2 regions of the Pseudaquabacterium rugosum genome follow, and region 1 is predicted to be linked to the other one. Evidence: predicted binding sites of a transcription regulator. Region 1 holds the regulator's gene; the other holds the start of a gene.

Region 1 (7,399 bases):
CGATGCGGCCTCGGCAGCCACCCCGGCCGCCCCCCCGGCCTCCAGCACGGGCGGCCCGGGCGCGGCCCAGCCGGGCGGAGCGGCCACCACCCCGCCGGGGACGCCAGGGATGCCGCCCGCCGCCGCCGGAACGGGTCTGCCCCCGGCCAGCCCGCCCGCGGCGGCGAGCGCCGCCACGCCACGCGCCAGTGCCGCGAGCACGCGCGCATCCGCGGCCTCGGCGGCCGCGCCGCGCCCGCTGGTGTTCTTCGTCCAGGCCGGCTCCTTCAACCGGCCCGAGGAGGCCGAGGCCCAGCGCGCCCGTCTGGGCATGCTCGGCGTCTCCGCCCGCGTGACGGAGCGCGAGCAGGCCGGCCGGCTGTTCTACCGCGTGCGCGTCGGCCCCTTCGACAGCCGCGACGAGGCCGTGGCGGCCCAGGCGCCGCTGCAGGAGGCGGGCATCGACACCGCCCTCGTGCGCGTCGAGGCCCAGCTGCGCTGATCCACATCCCGCCACCGGCCGTGGCCCCCGCGCTTCGCCGCCGCCGTGCGCGCCACCGGGGAACCCCGGGCCGCGCCCCCGCTCCAACCGCGCAACGCATCGATCCCTCCGAGGACCCTCAGGCATGAACCGTCGCGACTTCGTCTCCCGTCAACTGGCCACCGGCCTAGCGCTGGGCACCCCCGCCCTGCTCGCCCACGCGCAAGGATCCCCGCAGGAAGGCCGCGATTTCCGCCGCGTGGCCGAGCCGCTGGCCATGCCCGCGGGCAAGGTGCAGGTGGTCGAGTTCTTCGGCTACTGGTGCCCGCACTGCAACGCGTTCGAGCCGGCGCTCGAGTCCTGGGTCCGCCAGCTGCCGGCCGACAAGGTCGCGTTCACCCGCATCCCGGTGGCCTTCCAGGCCTGGCACGAGAACTACCAGAAGCTCTATTTCGCGATCGAGGCCCTGGGCCAGATCGACAAGCTGCACACCAGCGTCTTCAAGTGGATCCACGTCGACAAGAAGCGCCTGGACAAGGATGACGAGATCCGTGCCTGGGCCGCGGCCAGCGGCGCCGACGCCACCCGCATCCTGGACGCGATGAAGAGCTTCGGCATCGCCGGCAAGCTGGCCAAGGCGCGCCAGCTGGCCCAGGGCTACGGCATCGACGGCGTGCCGACGATCGGCGTGCACGGCCGTTGGATGACCTCGCCGTCGATCAGCGGCGGCCCGGATCGCGCCCTGAGCGTGACCAATCAGCTGATCGCCCAGGTCCGCGCCTGATCCTCCGGCCGCCGGGCGCTGGTCAGCCTCGCCCCGGCCACGCATACTGCGCGGCGAGACGGAATTCGCGCCACGGCCCGCCCCAAGGCAGCGAGATCGGACTAGAATGGCATGCAATTTCTGTGCCGCTCATGTCGTCCCTGCGCTCCGTCCTCGTCGTCCTGTTGTCCGGTTCCGGCCTGCTGAGCCTGCCGGCCATGGCCGCCTCGGCGGACCGCACCCAGCCGCTCACGCTGGAATCCGACAAGCCCTGCACCGTCAACCTGGCCCGACAGGTCAGCCAGTGCAGCGGCAACGTCGTCATCACCCAAGGCACGCTGGTGCTGCGCGCCGAACAGATCGAGCTGCGCGAGAGCCGTGAGGGCCATCCCTCGGCCACCGCCAGCGGCAGCACGGCCAAGCCCGCCCAGTACCGCCAGAAGCGCGACGGCAGCGACGAGACCGTCGAGGGCAGCGCCACCCGCATCGACTACGACGGCAAGGCCGGTACGCTGCGCTTCGTCGGCCAGGCGGTCGTGCGGCGCCTGCGCGGCACGACGGTGGCCGACGAGATCACCGGCGGCGAGATCGTCTGGGACAACGTGGCCGAGCAGATCAGCGTCAGCGGCGGTGCGGCCAGCGCCGGCAATCCCGGCGGCCGCGTGCGCGCGGTGATCCAGCCGCGGGCCACCGTGCCCGCCGCGCCCCAGGTGCCCTTGCCGCTGAAGACCGGCCCGTCCGGCGCGGACCGCCCATGACGACCGCCTCCGCGACCCGCACCGCCGACGGCGGCAGCCGGCTCGAGGTCCGCGGCCTGCAGAAGCGCTACGGTGCCCGGCAGGTGGTCAAGGAAGTCCATCTGCGCGTGGCCGCCGGCGAGGTCATCGGCCTGCTCGGCCCCAACGGCGCAGGCAAGACCACCACGTTCTACATGGTCGTCGGCCTGGTGCGTGCCGATGCGGGCGAGATCCACATCGACGGCCAGCCGGTGCAGCACCAGCCGATCCACCGCCGCGCCAGCCTGGGCCTGAGCTACCTGCCGCAGGAAGCCTCGATCTTCCGCAAGCTCAGCGTCGAGGAGAACATCCGCGCCGTGCTCGAACTGCAGCACGATGCCCAGGGCAAGGCCCTGGACCGCGCGACCATCGACCGCCAGCTCGAACAGCTGATGGACGACCTGTCGCTCACCCGGCTGCGTGACGCGCCCGCGCCGTCCCTGTCCGGCGGCGAACGCCGGCGCGTCGAGATCGCCCGCGCGCTGGCCTCGCAGCCCCGCTTCATCCTGCTCGACGAGCCCTTCGCCGGGGTCGACCCGATCGCGGTGATCGAGATCCAGCGCATCATCGGCTTCCTGAAGGCGCGGGGCATCGGTGTGCTGATCACCGACCACAACGTGCGCGAGATGCTCGACATCTGCGACCGGGCCTACATCATCAGCGAGGGCCGTGTGCTGGCCGAGGGCACGCCGACCGAGATCGTCGGCAATCCCGACGTGCGGCGCGTCTACCTCGGCGAACACTTCAAGATGTGACGGACGGAAGCAAGCAGTCATGAAACCGTCCCTGCAGGTCCGCCTGTCCCAGCACCTGGCGCTGACGCCGCAGCTGCAGCAGTCGATCCGGCTGCTGCAGCTGTCGACGCTCGAGCTGCACCAGGAAATCGAGCAGATGCTCGAACAGAACCCCTTCCTCGACGTCGAGGAGGACCACGCGCCGATGGAGTTCGGGCTGGAGCGCCTGTCGTCCAGCCAGGACGCCGCCGGCCAGCGCGAGAAGGAACGCCTGGCCGAGCGCGAGGACGGCGCCGCCGGTGACGGCTCCGGCGGCGACGAGCCGGCCGGGGTCGACAACGCCGACTTCGGCGCCACCGAGCGCGACGACTGGGAAAACGGCACCGAGCGCGACGACTTCGACGGCATCCGCGAGCTGCCCTCCGGCAACACCGGCAGCGGCAGCGGGGACGACGACTTCGAGCCCATCGAGTCGGCCGACCAGGGACCGACGCTGCAGGACCACCTCCGGCGCCAGCTGCTGGGCATGCGGCTGTCCGAGGAGGACCAGGCCGCGGTGCTGGTGCTCATCGAGTCTCTCGACGAAGACGGTTATCTGGGCGACCCGCTCGCCGAGATCGCCGAGCGTCTGGGCAGCGCGCTCGGCATCGATCCGGACGATCCCGATCAGGCCGACGAACGCGAGGAGCTGGCCGACCGCCTGCGTTGCGCGCTGAAATGGCTGCAGAGCATGGAGCCCACCGGCGTCGGCGCCTCGGGCCTGTCCGAATGCCTGGTGCTGCAGCTCAAGGACAAGCCGCGCAGTCCCGCACGCAAGGTCGCCATCCGCATCGCCGAGGCCGGCCTCGAGCTGCTGGCGCGCCGCGACGCGAAGAAGCTGATGCAGGCCACCGGCGCCGACGAGCAGCTGCTGCGCGAGGCCCAGGCCCTGATCCTGAGCTGCGAGCCCAAGCCCGGCCGCCCGTTCGCGCGCGCCGAGGCCAACATCATCGTGCCCGACGTCATCGTGCTGAAGTCGGGGCGCGGCTGGAAGGCGACCCTCAATCCGGACGTCATGCCCAAGCTGCGCATCAACGACCTGTACGCGCAGGCCATCCGCGGCCAGCGCAACGGCTCGGCCAGCGGGCTGTCGTCACGCCTGCAGGAGGCGCGCTGGTTCATGAAGAACATCCTGCAGCGCTTCGACACCATCCTGCGCGTCAGCCAGGCCATCGTCGAGCGGCAGAAGGGCTTCTTCACCCACGGCGAGATCGCGATGAAGCCGCTGGTGCTGCGCGAGATCGCCGACGAGCTGGGCCTGCACGAGAGCACCATCTCGCGCGTGACCACGGCCAAGTACATGACCACGCCCTACGGCACCTTCGAGCTGAAGTACTTCTTCGGCTCCAGCCTGAACACCGAGGCCGGCGGCAACGCGTCGAGCACCGCGGTGCGCGCGCTGATCAAGCAGCTGGTGGCCAACGAGGACCAGGCCAAGCCGCTGTCCGACAGCCAGCTGTCGGACATGCTGGGCGAGCAGGGCATCACCGTCGCCCGCCGCACCGTGGCCAAGTACCGCGAGGCGCTGAAGATCGCGCCGGCCAATCTGCGCAAGGCCTTGTGAGCATTCCCCGGACGGGCCCGGCCCAGCCGGCCCCGTCCGCCTGACGTTCCGTCTTCCCGTACCCCGCGATGCCTGCCCTGTGCAGGCCGTCCGCGCTGGAGGCTTCCTGCCGTGACCACCCCCAAATTTCCCAAGCCGCCGATCGGCGGCATGCCGCGCCACCGCCGTGATGACGGCCCCGCCCCTCACGGAGCCCGACGTGGCCCGGGCCCGGGCCACGCCCCCCACGGCGGCCCGCAAGGCCGGGGTCCGGGCGGCCCCGGGCGACCGGGCCCCGGCCCCGGCGGCCGACCGGGTGGCCGACCGGGCGGCCCACCGCTGCGCCGGCCGGAGCTCGCGCTGGCACCGGTGGCCAGCGGCGAGCCGGTCTCGCTGTTCCTGCCCTGCCCGGCCGGCGTCGAGCCGCTGCTGGCCGACGAGTGCGCCCGCCTGCTGGGCGTCGACCGCTCGGTGGTGCCGGCCGATCCCTCGCGCCGGCCGGTGATCGAGCTCAAGGGCGGCGTGCGGGTGCGCGCCGACGGCGTGGGCGCGATGCGGCTGAACCTGGAATGCCGCCTCGCCCAGCGCGTGCTGTGGCCGCTGGCCCACGGCCCCTACGGCCACGAGGACGACCTCTACGCGCTGGCCCGGCGCGTGCCCTGGGTCGACTGGATCACGCCGCGCGAGACCTTCCGCATCGACACCAGCGCCCAGCGCTCGCCGCTGCAGAGCCTGAACTTCGCCACGCTGCGGGTGAAGGACGCGCTGTGCGACGTGCTGCGCGATGCCACCGGCGAGCGCCCCAGCGTCGACACCCGCCACCCGGACCTGTCGCTGGTGCTGCACCTGGCCGAGGATCTGGCCACGCTGTACGTGGACCTCAGCGGCGAGGCGCTGTTCAAGCGCGGCTGGCGCGACGAGCGTGACGGCGGCCTCAAGGGCGAGGCGCCGCTGAAGGAAACGCTGGCCGCGGCCATGCTGGCGGCCGCCGGCTGGCAGGGCCGGGCCGAGGACGGCGCCCTGCTCGACCCCTGCTGCGGCGCCGGCACCATCGCCATCGAGGCGGCGCAGATCGCCTGCGGCATCGCCCCGGGCCTGCAGCGCCGCTTCGCCTTCGAGCAGTTGCGCGCCTTCCGCCCGCTGCTGGGCGAATGGGCCCGCCTCAAGACCGAGGCCAAGGCCCGGGTGCACGCGCCGGCCGTGGCCATCCACGCCGGCGACGTCGCCTTCCGCATGACCGACTTCGCGCAGCGCAACGCGCAGCGCGCGGGCGTCGGCCACGCGATCCAGTTCAAGACCGGTGATGCGCTGCAGCGCCCGGCCCCGGCGGCCGGCGGCCTGCTGGTGCTGAACCCGCCGTATGGCGAGCGCATCGAGGCCAAGGGCACGCACGGCGTGCGCGATGACGACATGCGCGGCCCGCGTGGCCAGGGCAGCCGCGAGGACTTCGATGCCGGCGCCTCGGCCGGCGAGTTCTATGCCGCACTGGCCGCCCACTGGAAGCGGGCCTACACCGGCTGGACGGCCTGGGTGCTGAGCCCGGACCTGAAGCTGCCGCAGGCGCTGCGGCTGAAGGAGACGCGCCGCGTGCCGATGTGGAACGGCGCGATCGAGTGCCGGCTGTTCCGCTTCGACCTCGTCAGCGGCAGCGCCCGCACCCCGCGCGAGCCACGCGCAGGTGACACGCCCGAGGCCGGGACCGCCGCCGGCTGATCAACCGGGCGCTGCGGGCAGCGCTCAGCCCTTCTGGCCCAGCATGCCCATCAGGCCGCCGACCAGGCCGCCCAGGTCCGGCTGGGCGCCGGCGGCCGGCAGCTGGCCGTTGGGCGTCATCTGGTCGATGACCTGCGGCAGCAGCTGCGCCAGCTGGCCGCCCAGGGCGTCGGCCGGCAGACCGAACTGCTGCGCCAGCTCACCCAGACGGCCCTGGCCCAGCGCGGCACCGATCTGCTCGCCGGACACCGGCAGATTGGCGCCGGTCGAGACCCAGCTCTGCACGGCCTCGCCCAGGCCCCCTTGCTGCAGCTGCGAGACCAGCGCGCCCAGGCCGCCGGCGCCGCCCTGCTGACCGCCGATCAGGCTCATCACCAGTTGCATGAGCGGCGGCATGCCGCCGCCGGCCTGGCCACCGAGCGCCTGGCCGAGCGCACCGTTGACCGCTTGTCCGAGCATTGAATCGAGCAGACCCATGATGACCTCCTGTGTGTTGGGTATGGCGGCCGATTCTGCGCCCGGCGGGTGACGCCACGACCGGCTGCGCCCCCGCCCGGCCACCCGCCCGACGAAGGCCGGGCGCTTCCGTGTGCAGCCCGTCACGGCCAAGGCCTCCGCATCCACCGGCTGCCGGCTCCAGTCCGGCCGCCAACGGCCGATCGCGCGCGTGCGCGCGACAAGGCGCCCGCCGCGACGGACCGGCCCTGCTCAGGCCGACGGGTCGATCCGGGCCGCCGCCCAGCAGGCGATCGTCGACAGCGCCGCCAGCGGCGCGGTGTCGGCCCGCAGCACGCGCGACCCCAGGCTGACCGGCTGGAAGCCGGCCTCGACCGCGGCCGCCTGTTCGGTCGACGACAGACCACCCTCGGGGCCGCTGAGCAACACGATGCGCGGGCGGTCCTGCCACGCGCAGTCCGCGCCGACGGCCCGCGGGCGCCCCGCCAACCAGGACCACAGCGGCGGGGCCTGCGGATCCAGGCTCAGCAGCAGGCCCTGGGGGGAGGCGGGGCCGTCCACCCCGCCAGGCACGGCAGCCGCCCAGCCCCGCAGCCAGTCCCGCAGCGGCTGCGCCGCGGCGACCTCGGGCACGCGGTTGCGACCGCTCTGCTCGCAGGCCGAGACGGCCACCGCCTGCCAGTGCTCGGACTTGCGTTGCGCCCGATCGCCCGCCACGCGCAGCACCGAACGCTCACACACCAGCGGCTGCAGGCCGGCCGCACCGAGCTCGGCCGCCTTCTCGACCACCGTGTCCATGCGCTCGTTGGCCGGCATGCCGAGCGCCAGCGTGACGGCCACCGGCAGTTCGCATTCCACCGGCGCGTGTGCGAGCACCTGGACCGTCACCTCGCGGCGGCCCATGGCCAGCACCTC
Region 2 (7,399 bases), 120 kb from region 1:
CTTCGGGCAGATCTTCGCGCAGGCGGTGCAGCCGATGCACAGCGCCTGGTGCGCGATGGTCATCACCTTCTTCTCGTACTCGGCGTCATCGTCGTCGTCACCGACGGCGATGCGGTTTCCCTCGTCGTCGAGGCCGACGAGTTCGAGCACGCCGCGCGGACAGACGCGGAAGCAGCGGCCGCAGCCGATGCAGGTGTCCTCGTTGATCTCCTGGACGAAGGTCGGCGTCCAGGTCTCGCCCGAGGGCATGGTGATGGTGAACGTGCTCAAGGCGGACTCCTCGGTTCAGGCGTCAGCGGTCCGGGCAACGGCGGCGGCCGGACCGGCGCTTCAGGCGCTGGCCGCGGCCAGCCGCGCGCGGGCGGCGATCAGCGCCGCATGCGCGTCGTGGGCGGTCCGGGCCACCTCGGGGATGCGCTCCCAGTGGGTGGGCAGCTCCTCGCTGAGGTCGTGCAGGTCCATCTTGGCCTGCGTGGCCTTGGCATTGAGCTTCTTGATCTCGGCCTTCAGGGCGTCGACGTCGACGGTCTCGCTCATGGTTTCACGCTCCCCAGGTGGCGACTTCGCGGTACTTCTCGACCATGCCAATGCCTTCGGTGACCAGCTTGTTGCCAGCCTCGGCCAGCTTGGCCAGGCTCGCATAACCGAAACGATGGACGTCCCGCAGATGGCGATTGACGACGATCAGCCGGCCGGTGGTCAGCACCGTGCGGCCGAAGCCCTCGTGGCTCATCTTCGTCATCGGGCTGACCATGCACTTCGTGGCCTTCTCGATGCACAGGCCGACCGCGTTGTGGAACAGGTCCAGGCGCCACAGCGTCTCGGGGTCCGGGTCGCCCATCATCGGCATCTCGCGCCGCTGCTCGGGCGTGAGGATGTAGGGCGCCAGCAGCGTGAGGTCGGACTTGCCCTCCCAGGTGCCGTGGGTGTCCTGCGCGCGCAGCTGCTTGATCAGCTCGCGGATGAAGGGGGCCTGCAGCAGTTCCTCGTCGGTGCGAACGACCTTGGCCTCGGCGGTGGGGGTCGCGGTATCGGTGGTCATGACTTGACTTCCTCGTCGTCCTCGAAGTCGACGCTGCGCGCCTGGCCCTTCATCAGGGCCTTGCGCAGCCAGGGCGGTGGCGTGCCCTGGAGCACCCCTTGCAGCTTGTCCAGGATGTCCAGGATGGGCTCGGGCGCCGGCACCTTCACCGGGTGGATCTTGCTGGCGACCACGCGCGCGGCCGCACTGCCACCGATGGCCGCCACGTAGACGATCGCGCAGTCGGCGATCGCCGCCAGCTTGGGCGCCAGCTTGTCCTCGTTGCCGTCCTCGGCCAGGTCCTCGCCGAAGGCGAAGTCCTCGACGAAGCGGTAGCCGGTGGGCTCGATCTCGTAGACGGCCAGATGCCTGGCCCAGCCGAAGTGCGCGTCCACGCGCTGCTGGTCCTGGGTCGCGAAGGCGATCTTCATGTCACGCTCCTTCAGGGGTGGTCGTGGGGACGGGGCCGTGCGCGGCCGCACGCTCGGCCTTCTGGCGGCGCACGAGGGCATCGACGGCGACCGTGATCGCCTCGGGCGGGCGCGCCGCGTCGAGCGCCGCCGGCTGCAGCGGCCAGTCCTGCGGCCCGTGGTGCGGGATCAGGTCGATGAACAGGTTGCCCAGCTCGTAGACCAGGTTGCGCGTGCCGCGGTAGCCGATGTGGCAACTGTGGGCATTGCCGATGCGGTCGAACTTCGGGATGCCGAGCCGGAACAGCGGCTTGCCCAGGCGCTCGGCGGCCTGGCGGCCGTGCGAGTGGGTGATCAGCAGGTCGACATCGGCCGCGCGGGCCAGCTGCTCGAAGTCCTCCAGATCGCCGATCACGACCTCGTTGGCCGGCACCTGGGCGTTGAGCGCGCTCTGGGTGGTGGTGATGGCCACCGACACCTCGGCGCCCATCTCGGCCAGGAAGCTGCCGACCGCGTACAGCAGATCGGGCTCGGCGCCGATGGCCACCTTCTTGTGGCCGAAGTGGAAGTGGCCGTCGAGCATCGCGTCGACCAGCTGGCTGCGCTGGCGCTTGACGCGCTCGGGCACCGGCCGGCCGCTCAGTTTCGCCAGCAGCATCACCAGCGCGTCGCTGGCGGCCAGGCCGGTCAGGCGGTCGAACAGCGTGCAGGGCACGCCGCACTGCTGCCGCAGGCGCTCGGCCGCGGGCTTCATCTGCGCGCCGATGGCCACCGCGTGGCCGCACCGGCCCAGCGTGCGGATGGCCTCCAGCGGCGTGCCGCCCAGCGTGGTGCCCAGCCAGTCGTCGGGGATGTGGCCGTCGAGCGAGCCGGCCACGTCGGGCAGCATCACCGGCGTCAGGCCGAAGCGCTCGAACAGCTCGCGCAGCTCCTCGACATCACCGGGCGACAGGTGCGAGCCGGGCAGCACCGCGATGCGGCTGGCGTCCTTCGGCGCATCGGCCGCGCACGGCGTGGTGACCTGGCGGATCACGCCCTCGACCGCGCGCGACCAGCCGTCCTCGAAGGCACCGACATAGTCCGGCGTGCTGACGTAGACCACCTCGGTGTCGGCGATCTCGGGGTGCTTCTTGCGGGCCAGCGTGATGTAGGCCTCGACGTCGTCGCCCTTGGTCTCGGTCAGCCCGGTCGAGCAGATGGCGATCATCTGCGGCCGGGCCCGCTGGCGGATGTTGAGGAGGGCCTTCTCGAGGTTGTCGTAGCCGCCCATCACCGTGGTGGCCTCGTTCATGGCCGTGGTCTGCAGCGGGATGGCCTCCTTGAAGTGCCGCACCAGCAGCACCAGACCGAAGGACGTGCAACCCTGGCTGCCGTGCATCATCGGCATGCAGCTGTCCAGGCCCATGAACGCATAGCTGGCGCCCAGCGGCGCGCTCATCTTCAGCGGATTGACCGCACACGCCTTCTTCGACTCGCTGACATGCGCCATGAGGGGCTCCTGCGTTGGGCTCGACAGGCCCTTTGCAGGATGGATGCCAGCACCGCAGACGCCTGCAAGTGCCTGTCAGCGCGCGATTTCGTACGGGATCAGCGCGGGATCAGCGCCGGACCGCCCGCGGCATGAACGCGACAAACGCGACGACCGGTGCGCCGACACGGACCGCGGCCGCTCAGTCGGCCGCCAACGCCCCCGCATGGCGCCAGCAGCCCTTGCCCGCCCGCTTGGCGCGGTAGAGCGCGGCATCGGCCTCGCGCAGCAGATGGGCGCCGTCCTGGCCGTCGCCCGGGCACAGCGCGATGCCCACGCTCAGCCCCACCTGCACCGTCACGCCATCGCGCAGCGTGAACGGGCGCGCCACCTCCTGCAGCAGGCGCTGCGCGACCTGGGTGGCCACCGTCGCCTCGGCGCCGGGCAGCAGCACGACGAACTCGTCGCCACCGACACGGCACACCGCATCCTGCTGCCGCAGCAGGCCGCGGAAACGCTGCGCGACCTGGGCCAGCAGCTGGTCGCCCGCATCATGGCCATGCTGGTCGTTGACGCGCTTGAAGCCGTCGAGGTCCATGCACAGCACGGCGAAGCGGGTGGACTGCCCCGCCTCGCGCAGGCGGGCCAGACGCTCGGTGAACTCGCGCCGGTTGGGCAGGCCGGTCAGCGGATCCTGCAGCGACAGGCGGCGGTTCTCGAACTGCAGCTGCAGCAGTTGCAGCAGCATCCGGTGGTTGTGGTGCAGCAGCAGCCAGAAGGCCGCCGCACCGGCCGGAATCATGCACGAGGGGCCGAGCAGCCCCGGCAGCGGCGAGCCCGCCAGCCCGGCCCACAGCAAGGCCCCGTCGACCAGCACCACCGCCGCCGCCAGCCGCGGCAGCGCGGCCCAGCGCGCCACCACCACCGCCAGCATGCCGACCACCAGCACCGGGGCCAACGCCGTCAGCGCCAGATCACCCAGCCACAGCGCCGCCATCGCGCCCAGCCCCATCGCCAGCAGACGCAGCACATTGGCCGTCATGCGCAGCGGCCGCCAGGCCTCGGCGCGGGCCGAGCCCACGCCCCGCCCGCGCAGCGGCAGGCAGGCCGCCTCGATCGCCAGCCAGGCCAGCGGCCAGTCGGCCCCGCTGGCCCGCCAGGCCATCAGCGCGACCACCACCGTCCACAGCAGCTCGAAGGCCTGCAGCGCCGGCACCTCGTCCAACGTGCGCCACAGCACCTGCCGCAGCTCGGCCGACTCATCGGCCAGCGGGCCCTGCAGCAGACGCCGCAGGCGCGGGCCGACACGCAGGCCTGCGGCAGGCACGGCCGTGCCTGCCGATGCCGGATCGGCAGCGGCGGCGGCGGTCGGCGTCGGCGGGGCCGCCGGCGGACAGTCGTGCAAGGGAACGCCCATGGGGCGCATGTCGGCCGTCGGGGGCGGGACTTGATACCGGATCGAGAAAGCCCGACACCCGGGATCCATGCGCCCGTCCCGGTGGGGGCGCGGGGCCCGATCCGGCGCCCCGCAGACCGCAGCGGGCATCCGCACCGGCCGGACAGCGCGCGCTCAGCCCGGCGCCGCCTCCGCCGCCAGCTGCTGCGCGCTCTGCGCACGCAGCAGACGGTCCTCCGCCTCCCAGGGGGCCGGGGCGCGCACCTGGGCCCACATCGGGTTGTGCAGGGCCTTGTCGATCTCGTCGATCATCGTGACCATGCCCTCATAACCGGCGAACGCATGGTGACGCTCCTGGTTGATGTCCATCCACGGCATGCGGGCCTTGAGCGCGACGAACTGGCTGCGGCCGCCGCTCAGCATGATGTCGGCCTTCGCGTCGCGCAGCATCGCGTACATCTGGCGCGGGGTCATGTCGTCGATCATGTGGGCACTGTCCTCGGCGGTCAGGCCCATGATCTCCTTGATCTTCTCCTTGTCCTCCCGGGTGGACTTCTTCACCGAGGTGCCGACCACCTCCAGCCCCGCCTCCTGCAGCGCCGAGACCACCGACCAGCTCTTCACGCCGCCGGTGATCAGCAGCACCTTCTTGCCGGCCAGGCGCGCCTTGTAGGCGCGGATGCGCTCGAAGGCGCGGGCCTCCTCCACCGCGATCAGCGCCTCGGTGCGGTCCTTCAGCTCGGCATCGGCGCCGCGCTCGACCAGCAGGCGGGCGATCTCGCGCAGCGTGGTGCTCATGTCGCTGATGCCGTAGAAGCTGCCTTCGAAGTACGGGATGCCGTAGCGCTCCTGCATGCGGGTGGCGATGTTGATCATCGACTTGCTGCAGACCATCATGTTGGCCTTGGCGCGGTGCGAGGACGCCACCTCGGCATAGCGCCCGTCGCCGCTGATGCAGCTGAGGATGCGCACGCGGAGCGCGTCGAGCAGCGGCTTGATCTGCCACAGCTCGCCGCTGAGGTTGTACTCGCCGATGATGTTGATGTCGTAAGGCGTCGTGTACGCGGGCTCCTGCGTGCCGATCACGTAGGTCAGCAGCGCCTCGGCACCCAGCTTGTTGCCCAGGTTCTTGGGCCCGGCGAAGCCCGGGGCGTTGACCGGGACGACGGGCTTGCCGAACTTCTCGGTGGCGCGCTTGCACACCGCCTCGATGTCGTCGCCGATCAGGCCGGTGACGCAGGTCTGGTAGACGAAGACGGCCGGCGGGTCCTGCTTCTCGATCACCTCGCGGATGGCCTTGAACAGGCGCTTCTCGGCGCCGTGGATCACGTCCAGCTCGTGGATGTCGGTGGTGAAGCCGGTGCGGTAGATCGTCGAGCCGCTGCTGGCCGAGTGGCGGTTGTCCCAGCTGTTGCCCTCGCAGGCGATCGGGCCGTGCACGAGGTGGGCGACGTCGACGATGGGCTGCAGCGCGATCTTGGCGCCATCGAAGGCGCAGCCACCGGCCGCGGCGCCGGGCGTCAGCTGCTTGGTGCAGCCCTTCTTGCGCTCCTTCTCGCTCTTCACCGCGTTCTTGTCGCAGCCGGGCTCCTCGAAGACACGGGCGATGGTTTCCTTCAATGGCGTGGCCATGGTGTCGGATCTCCTGCAAAGCGGACGGGGTGGCGTCGTCCGTGCAGGATCGGTGCCAGGCGGCTCCGGCCGCATCCGGCCCGACCGCTCAGATCGGCCACTCGGATCGGCCGTCAGCCCGTCAGCCCGTCAGCCCGTCAGCCCGTCAGCCCGTCAGCAGGCGGCGCAGCGGCGGCTCGGGGCGCAGCTCGGCGCCGAGGAAGGCCATCGTGCGGTCCCAGGCGATGCGGGCCCAGGCCGGGTCGTAGCGCATCTGGCTCATGCGGCCGGGGCCGGGCCCCTGGGCGGTCTCGTTGGCGAAGGCGTGCGGCGCCGGATAGTGGTAGCCGGTGTAGCGCACGCCGTGGCTGCGCAGCAGGGCCTCGTGGTCGCGGATGAAGTCCTGGCGGAAGAACGCGTCCTCGTCGGCCCAGTGGGCCAGCACCGGGGCGGTGATGCGCTCGGCCTCCATGTACTCCAGCGGCGGGTAGCCATACCAGAGCACGCCGGCATCGACCTCGGGCGACGCGCACAGCGTCAGCAGTGCCAGCGCCGAGCCGGAGCTGTAGCCGATGATGGCCACCTTGCCGCTCTCGCTGTGGAGGTGTTCCTTGAGGTGGCAGACCGCGCCGCGCAGCTCCTGGGCGGCGGCCTTGCGGTAGATGACGTGGATCATCAGGTCCTGCGCCTCGATCGGATCGGTGGTGATCTGGCCGTGGTACAGGTCGGGCACCAGCGCATGGAAGCCGGCCTGGGCGTGGCGCTCGGCCACGTCGCGCATGTAGGCGTTCAGGCCCCACCACTCCTGGCACAGCACGACGGCGCCGCGCACCGGGCCGGCCACCGGATCGGCCTCGGCCAGATAGGCCTGCAGGCGCTGCCCGTCGATGCGGGCGTACTCGATCATCCGACCCATCGCGGCCTCCCCGGGTGCCTGGACGTGACGGCCAGTATGGACCCGGGGCCGCGGGCCCGTGCAGGGCGGCAGGCTCAGGACTTGCCCTGAGGCGGCCGTGGCCTGCGGCCGCCGCCGGGCCTCAGACGCGGAACCGTCCGACGACCTCGGACAGGCGCGTGGCCTGCTGCTGCAGGCTGTCGCTGGCGGCCGCGCTCTGCTCGACCAGCGCGGCGTTCTGCTGCGTGCTGCGGTCGATGTCGGCCACCGCGCCGTTGACCTGGTCCAGGCCCTGGCTCTGCTCGCGCGCGGCCACCGAGATCTCGCCGATCAGCGCGTCCACGCGCTGCACCGTCTGCACGATCTCGCCCATGGTGCGGCCGGCATCGCCGACCAGGCGCGAGCCCTCGTCGACCCGCTCGACCGAATCGGCGATCAGGCCCTTGATCTCGCGCGCCGCGGCGGCCGAGCGCTGCGCCAGACTGCGCACCTCGGCGGCCACGACGGCGAAGCCGCGGCCCTGCTCGCCGGCCCGCGCCGCCTCGACCGCGGCATTCAGCGCCAGGATGTTGGTCTGGAAGGCGATGCCGTCGATGAC

What was found. The regulator sigma-54, encoded in region 1, starts transcription at its own class of promoters, with help from an activator protein. The targets are predictions, from matches to a motif close to TGGCANGNAANCTGCTTT.
Region 2: nifE (nitrogenase iron-molybdenum cofactor biosynthesis protein NifE) is a predicted target of sigma-54. The motif match lies at 5,968-5,985, and genes of this name have one in related genera.

Annotation. Positions count from the first base shown of each region.
Region 1 covers NZ_JBBUTF010000008.1:118,939-126,337, reverse strand. Annotated here, with positions in the region: gene AACH11_RS10625 (SPOR domain-containing protein) at 1-481, shown strand, start outside; gene AACH11_RS10620 (thiol:disulfide interchange protein DsbA/DsbL) at 606-1,244, shown strand; gene lptA (lipopolysaccharide transport periplasmic protein LptA) at 1,376-1,981, shown strand; gene lptB (LPS export ABC transporter ATP-binding protein) at 1,978-2,754, shown strand; gene AACH11_RS10605 (RNA polymerase factor sigma-54) at 2,774-4,336, shown strand; gene AACH11_RS10600 (THUMP domain-containing class I SAM-dependent RNA methyltransferase) at 4,685-6,028, shown strand; gene AACH11_RS10595 (YidB family protein) at 6,053-6,505, opposite strand; gene AACH11_RS10590 (16S rRNA (uracil(1498)-N(3))-methyltransferase) at 6,737-7,399, opposite strand, start outside.
Region 2 covers NZ_JBBUTF010000008.1:242,400-249,798, reverse strand. Annotated here, with positions in the region: gene fdxB (ferredoxin III, nif-specific) at 1-270, opposite strand, end outside; gene AACH11_RS11170 (CCE_0567 family metalloprotein) at 331-537, opposite strand; gene AACH11_RS11165 (NifX-associated nitrogen fixation protein) at 542-1,042, opposite strand; gene nifX (nitrogen fixation protein NifX) at 1,039-1,452, opposite strand; gene nifN (nitrogenase iron-molybdenum cofactor biosynthesis protein NifN) at 1,454-2,920, opposite strand; gene AACH11_RS11150 (diguanylate cyclase domain-containing protein) at 3,102-4,316, opposite strand; gene nifE (nitrogenase iron-molybdenum cofactor biosynthesis protein NifE) at 4,470-5,927, opposite strand; gene AACH11_RS11140 (dienelactone hydrolase family protein) at 6,073-6,822, opposite strand; gene AACH11_RS11135 (methyl-accepting chemotaxis protein) at 6,944-7,399, opposite strand, start outside.